DNA from 2 places in the Streptomyces sp. NPDC001153 genome. Region 1 is predicted to be linked to the other one. Evidence: riboswitches for the same ligand, from Rfam matches in the RefSeq annotation. Region 1 holds a riboswitch; the other holds the start of a gene.
What was found. A riboswitch is a leader RNA that binds a small molecule or an ion and turns the genes downstream of it on or off. The one in region 1 is predicted to bind S-adenosylmethionine.
Positions count from the first base shown of each region.

Region 2: linked by a shared signal. The riboswitch ahead of ACWDEN_RS13360 (aminotransferase class V-fold PLP-dependent enzyme) and the one ahead of thrC (threonine synthase) in region 1 are both predicted to bind S-adenosylmethionine.

Region 1 is NZ_JBSFJZ010000002.1:146,847-150,402, reverse strand. Features, by position in the region: gene ACWDEN_RS02720 (MoaD/ThiS family protein) at 53-328, opposite strand; gene thrC (threonine synthase) at 325-1,608, opposite strand; SAM riboswitch class I at 1,626-1,790, opposite strand; gene ACWDEN_RS02710 (glucosyl-3-phosphoglycerate synthase) at 1,952-2,896, shown strand; gene ACWDEN_RS02705 (alpha,alpha-trehalose-phosphate synthase (UDP-forming)) at 2,979-3,556, shown strand, end outside.
Region 2 is NZ_JBSFJZ010000010.1:6,992-10,547, forward strand. Features, by position in the region: gene trpD (anthranilate phosphoribosyltransferase) at 1-1,065, shown strand; SAM riboswitch class IV at 1,141-1,257, shown strand; gene ACWDEN_RS13360 (aminotransferase class V-fold PLP-dependent enzyme) at 1,420-2,781, shown strand; gene ACWDEN_RS13365 (Lrp/AsnC family transcriptional regulator) at 2,910-3,191, opposite strand; gene ACWDEN_RS13370 (rhomboid family intramembrane serine protease) at 3,188-3,556, opposite strand, start outside.

The sequences.
Region 1 (3,556 bases):
GGAGGAGGCAATTCGATGAACAATGCGTAACCGAAGTTACCCAAGGTAACGATCAGCCGCCGGCGACGGCCGGAATGATGGAGACACCCGCGCCGTCCGGGGTGGCGGTCTCCAGTCCCTGCTCGAAGCGGACGTCGTCGTCATTGACGTACACGTTGACGAACCGGCGCAGCTTGCCCTGGTCGTCCAGGACGCGCGCGGCGATCCCGGTGTGGTTCTTCTCCAGGTCGGCGATGACCTCGGCGAGGGTGCCGCCTTCGGCGGCCACTTCGGCCTGCCCGCCCGTGTAGGTGCGCAGGATCGTCGGGATGCGAACGGTCACGCTCATGCGAGGCCAGCCTCTCGGAAGGAGTCCAGGGTCGGTCGGATGGTGGCGGTGAGGCCGGTGCCGGCCACCGCGTCCAGCGTCTTGAGTCCATCACCGGTGTTCAGGACCACCGTGGTCTTCGTCGGGTCCAGGACGCCGTCCTTGACCAGCTTGCGGGTGACGCCGACGGTCACACCGCCCGCGGTCTCGGCGAAGATGCCCTCGGTGCGGGCCAGCAGCTTGATGGCGTCCACGACTTCCCCGTCCGTCACGTCCTCCACGGCACCGCCGGTGCGGCGCGCGATGTCCAGGACGTACGGCCCGTCGGCAGGGTTGCCGATGGCGAGGGACTTGGCGATGGTGTTCGGCTTCTGGGGCCGTACGACGTCGTGGCCCGCCTTGAAGGCGGTCGACACCGGCGAGCAGCCCTCGGCCTGCGCACCGAAGATCTTGTACGGCCTGTCCTCGACGAGGCCGAGCCCGACCAGCTCCTGCAGACCCTTGTCGATCTTCGTCAGCTGGGAGCCGGAGGCGATCGGGACCACGATCTGGTCGGGCAGCCGCCAGCCGAGCTGCTCGCAGATCTCGTACGCGAGCGTCTTGGAGCCCTCCGCGTAGTACGGCCGCAGGTTGACGTTGACGAAGCCCCAGCCCTCGCCGGCCGGGTCGCCGATCAGCTCGGAGCAGAAGCGGTTGACGTCGTCGTAGTTGCCCTCGATGCCGACGAGCTCGCCGCCGTAGACCGCGGCCATGACGACCTTGCCCTGCTCCAGGTCGTGCGGGATGAACACGCAGGACCGGAAACCGGCGCGGGCCGCGGCGGCGCCGACGGCACCGGCGAGGTTGCCGGTGGAGGAGCAGGACAGGGTGGTGAAGCCGAAGGCGCGGGCGGCCTCCAGGGCCTGGGCCACCACGCGGTCCTTGAAGGAGTGGGTCGGGTTGCCGGAGTCGTCCTTGACGAACAGGCCGCCGGTGACGCCGAGTTCGCGGGCGAGGTTGTCGGCCTTGACCAGCTTGGTCCAGCCCGGGTTCAGGTTCGGCTTGTCGGCCACGTCGGCCGGGACCGGCAGCAGCGGCGCGTACCGCCAGATGTTCGCGGGGCCGGACTCGATACGGCGGCGCAGCTCTTCGGTGTCGTAGGCGGAGAAGTCGTAGGCGATCTCCAGCGGACCGAAACACTCCTCGCAGGCGAACACCGGACCGAGGGGGACGCGGTGACCGCACTCGCGACAGCTCAGGGCCGCGGCGGGACCGAGGTCTACGGTGGAATCGGTGGAGCTTGCAACTGTCTGCACAGCCATGGAGGCGAGGCCCTTTCTCCTCATCTTCCTCACGACGCACCTCGCCGTGAGACGGATTTGGCACCTTCCCTAGCCGGGAGCCTCGCGGAGCGATCGAGCCTGATCAGGCCGATCTACGAGTACCGACTGGAGGGTTGCCGGGGCTTCATCGGGCCGTGTCCCTCTGCCCCTCTGGATGAGCGGTATGCGGTTGTGAACGCGCTCCGACCCCCGACATGCGATGGTCATCGGCGTTGTTCAAGACTGTAACCGAAGGCCAGGAGAGTTGAGATAGTCGTCCGAACCGCGAGATGGATCACACGGTGCAGCCCGTGCGATCACGAACAGTGAGGAGCCGCAGACCGTGCTGGAAGAAGTCGAGCGCTGGCTGGCCACCCGCTCCTGGTCCGTGGCCGATCGCCCGCTCCACCGGATCCTGTGCGCCAAGCAGCGCACCGGCCAGACGATCAGTGTCGTACTGCCCGCGCTCAACGAGGAGGAGACGGTCGGCGACATCGTCGCCGTCATCCGGCACGACCTCGTCGAGCAGGTCCCCCTCGTCGACGAGATCGTGGTGGTCGACTCCGGCTCCACCGACCGCACCTCCGAGGTCGCCGCCGCCGCGGGCGCGCGGGTGGTTCACCGGGACGAGATCCTGCCCCGCATTCCCGCCGTCCCCGGAAAGGGTGAGGTGCTGTGGCGCTCGCTCCTGGCCACCAGCGGGGACATCGTCTGTTTCATCGACGCGGACCTGCGGGAGTTCTCCTCCGACTTCGTCTCCGGGATCGTCGGCCCGCTGCTCACCGAGCCCGGGGTGGACCTGGTCAAGGGCATGTACGACCGCCCGCTGGGCGGCGCCACCGGTCAGGGCGGCCGGGTCACCGAGCTGATGGCCCGCCCCCTGCTGAACATGCACTGGCCGCAGCTGGCCGGCTTCGTCCAGCCGCTCGGCGGCGAGTACGCGGCCCGGCGCTCGCTGCTGGAACAGCTGCCGTTCCCGGTCGGGTACGGCGTGGAGCTGGGCATGCTGGTGGACGCCCTGCACCTGGTCGGTCTCGACGCGCTGGCACAGGTGGACGTGGGCGTGCGCAAGCACCGCCACCAGGACGGGCAGGCGCTGGGCCGGATGGCCGCGGCGATCTACCGCACGGCCCAGCTCCGGCTGGCCCGCGGCCATCTGATCCGCCCCTCCCTCACCCAGTTCGAGCGGGGCGAGGAGGGCTTCGAGCCGCGCACCTACTCGGTGGACACCGAGGAACGGCCGCCGATGGTGGAGATCGCGGAGTACGCCGAGCGCAGGGTGGCGTGAACCGGCCGCGGGGTCGTATACGTCGGCGTGCCGGACGTGGCCGTACGTTTGAGCGTTTCCGGGCCGGGCTAGGTTGAGGACCATGGCTTCCACGCACGGTGCTGCCGAGAGAGCTCAGGTGCTGGTCGCGTCCAACCGCGGCCCGGTTTCGTACACGGTGGACGACGAGGAGGGGGCCGGTTCGCTGCGCGCCAAGCGGGGCGGCGGCGGGCTGGTCTCGGGGCTGTCGGCCATCGGGCCGGACACGGACTCGCTGTGGGTGTGCGCGGCGCTCGGCGACGGGGACCGGGAGGCCGTACGGCGTGCGGGCGGCGGGCTGCTGCCGGGCGAGGACACCGCCGGGCAGCGGGTGCGGATGCTGGACATCGACGCGCAGGTGCACTCGGACGCCTACAACGGCATCGCCAACTCGGTGCTGTGGTTCGTGCACCACATGCTGTACCAGACCCCGCTGGAACCGGTCTTCGACGCGGAGTTCCGGCGGCAGTGGGCGTCGTACGAGGCCTACAACCGGGCCTTCGCCGAGGCACTGGCCGAGGCGGCGGGCGAGGGCGCGGCGGTGCTGGTGCAGGACTACCACCTGTGCCTGGTCCCCGGCATGCTCCGCGCACTCCGCCCCGACCTGCGGATCGGCCACTTCTCGCACACGCCGTGGGCGCC
Region 2 (3,556 bases), on a different contig from region 1:
ATGAGCGCTGTGACCCCCGCTGGAGGCGACACCGCGGCGGGCCGCTCCTGGCCCGCCCTGCTGAACGGCCTGCTGGACGGCCGGAACCTGTCCGCCGACGACACCGCGTGGGCGATGGACCGGATCATGCGCGGCGAGGCGACCGACGCGCAGATCGCCGGGTTCGCGGTGGCGCTGCGGGCCAAGGGACAGACGGTGCAGGAGATCACCGGTCTGGTCCGCACCATGTACGAGCACGCGAACGTGATCGAGGTGCCCGGCCGTACCGTCGACATCGTCGGTACGGGCGGCGACGGGGCCAGGACGGTGAACATCTCGACCATGTCGTCACTGGTCGTCGCCGGTACGGGCGCGAAGGTCGTCAAGCACGGCAACCGCGCCGCGTCCTCCGCCTCCGGGTCCTCCGACGTCCTGGAGAAGCTGGGCGTCAACCTCGACCTCACGCCCCGACGGGTGGCCGAGGTCGCGGAGGAGGCCGGCATCACCTTCTGCTTCGCGGTCAAGTTCCACCCCGCGCTGCGTCATGTGGGCGCCGCGCGTGGTCAGTTGGGCATCCGGACGGTGTTCAACCTGCTCGGTCCGCTGACCAACCCGGCGAAGGTGCGGGCCCAGGCGGTCGGCGTGGCCGTCGTCCGCGAGGCGCCGATCGTCGCGGGCGTGCTCGCGGAGCGCGGCAACTCCTCGCTGGTCTTCCGCGGCGACGACGGGCTGGACGAGCTGACCACGACGTCCACGTCCCACGTCTGGGTCGTGCGGGACGGCAAGGTCACCGAGGAGACCTTCGACCCGCGGGACGTCGGCATCGACCTCGTCCCCGTGGAGGCGCTGCGCGGCGGCGACCCGTCGCACAACGCCGAGGTCGCCCGTCGCCTGCTGGACGGCGAGCGGGGCCCGGTACGGGACGCGGTGCTGCTGAACTCCGCGGCGGCCCTCGTGGCCCTGGACCCGACGGACGCCCCGCTCGCCGACCAGCTCCGCGCCGGCATGGCCAGGGCCGCCGAGTCCATCGACTCGGGGGCGGCGAAGCGGACACTGGAGCGCTGGGTGGCCGCGAGCAACGCCTAGCGGTCACCGACGGTCGTCCCGCGATCCGGACACGGGTTGCGGGACGACGATCATTTCGCGTACGTTCCTGTACCAGGTCATGAGTGACAGTCATGAGGCCCCGGCCGACTGTCCGGCAACCCTCCGTCCGTGGCGGGGTGCCCCGGGTGAGGACCAGGCCGTAGGCAGCGAGGTCTACGGCAAGCGCGGACCCCTCGCGCGCTGCTGAGAGCGCGGGACCAGGGGTCCTGGTCATCGAGGGAGCCTTCCGTGAGCAAGCGAATGCGATAGGGCCGCAGAGCCCCGCCTCCGCATCCCCCTTTTTCTCTTCTTTCCGTACGTCGTCTTCGGCGTACGTTCTCACGGGAGTTCCCCATGTCCGTCTTCACCGCTGCCGCCGACCAGTCCGTTTGTGCCCCCCTGCCCGTTCTGGGCCGGGATGTCACCGTCCCGCTCGTCACCGGCGGCGAGGTCACCTACGCGGCCCTCGACTACGCGGCCAGCGCCCCCGCCCTGCAGCGCGTCTGGGACGACGTGGCCGCCTACGCGCCGTACTACGGCAGTGTCCACCGCGGCGCCGGCTACCTCTCCCAGCTCTCCACCGACCTGTTCGAGAACGCCCGCCAGACGGTCGCCGAGTTCCTGGACTGCCGCGCCGACGACCAGGTGGTCTTCACCCGCTCCACCACGGACTCGCTGAACCTCCTGGCCCGTGCCCTCCCGGCCGGCTGCCAGGTCTTCGTCTTCGAGACCGAGCACCACGCCTCCCTGCTGCCCTGGCAGGGCGCCCGTGTCACCTACCTGAACGCCCCGCGCACCCCGCAGCAGGCCGTCACGGCCCTGGAGCGGGCCCTCGCCGACCGCGACCCGTACGGCCCGGCCCTCGTCTGCGTGACCGGTGCCTCCAACGTCACCGGCGAGCTGTGGCCCGTACGGGAGCTGGCGGCAGCCGCCCACGCGCACGGCGCCCGGATCGTCCTGGACGCCGCCCAGCTGGCTCCCCACCACCCGGTGTCCGTCCGTGACCTGGACGTCGACTGGGTCGCCTTCTCGGGCCACAAGCTGTACGCCCCCTTCGGCTCCGGTGTCCTGGCCGGCCGCGCCGACTGGCTGCGCGCGGCCGAGCCGTACCTCGCGGGCGGCGGCGCCAGCCGCAAGGTGACCCGGCGTCAGGACGGCGGTGTGGACGTGGAGTGGCACGAGAGCGCCGCGCGGCACGAGGCGGGGTCGCCCAATGTGATCGGCGCCTACTCCATCGCGTCCGCATGCAAGGCCCTCACCGAGGCCGGCTGGGACACCCTGGTGGCCCGTGAGCAGCACCTGATCGCCAGGGTCCGCGAGGGCCTGGCGGAGGTCCCCGAGGTGAAGATCCTCTCCCTCTTCGGCGACGAGGCCCCGCGCGTCGGAGTCATCTCCTTCGTCGTCGAGGGCTGGAACAGCTCCCACTTCGCCGCCGCGCTCTCCGCCGAGTACGGCATCGGCGTCCGCGACGGCCTCTTCTGCGCCCACCCCCTGGTCCGCACCCTCCTCGGCACCGACCCCCAGGCCCAGGGGGAATGCGGAGCCCCCGAGGCCGCCCCGGGCGAGAGGTCCCTCAACGCCATCCGCGTGAGCTTCGGCGCGGGCACCCCCGACGAGCATGTCGACCGCTTCGTCACGGCGGTGAAGGAACTGGTCACCGAGGGTGCCGAGTGGACGTACCGCACAGAGGACGGCCGCTGCGTACCTGCGGTGTGAAGCCGACGCCAGGGGTAGCGCCCCAAAGGGGCGCGGGGAACTGCGCGACAAGCCACAACGAACCCGCGCCCGCCGGCGTACCGCACCCGGCAGACGAGAAGGCGATACACGCCTGAGCGGCGCAGCCCCTAGTTGTCCAGGCCGATCGAGAACGCCGCTTCCAGGTCGTGCTGGGAGTAGGTGCGGAACGCGACGTGCGTGTCGGTGGCCTCCACGCCGGGGATCTTGCTGATCCGGCCGGGGATGACATCGGCCAGGTCCTCGTGCTGCCGGACCCGGACCATGGCGATCAGGTCGTAGGTTCCGGTGACCGAGAAGACCTCGCTCACGCTCTCCAGCGCGGCGATCTGCCCCGCGATCTCGGGGATCCGGTCCACGCTGGTCTTGATGAGGACGATCGCGGTGATCACGGCTGGTTCTCTCCCTCGGGTGCCGGAGCTGGGGCGCACTTCACTCTAGTCGTACGGCCGTACCGGGCCCACGCGTAGCCGAAGCCCAGGCCGAAGCCGACGAGGTGGGCCAGATACGCCACCCCGGGGCCGCCCGAGCTCTGCTCCGCCGCCGCCCACTGCAGTGCCGCCCAGAACGGCAGCACGACCCACGCGGGGAACCGCAGTGGCAGGAAGAACAGAAACGGCAGAAGACTGGTCACACGGGCCCGGGGGAACAGGTAGAGGAATGCTCCGAGGACCGCCGAGATCGCCCCGGACGCGCCCACCAGCGACTGCTCGGAGGCGGCGTTGGCGGCCGCGTAGCCCAGCAGGGCGAGACAGCC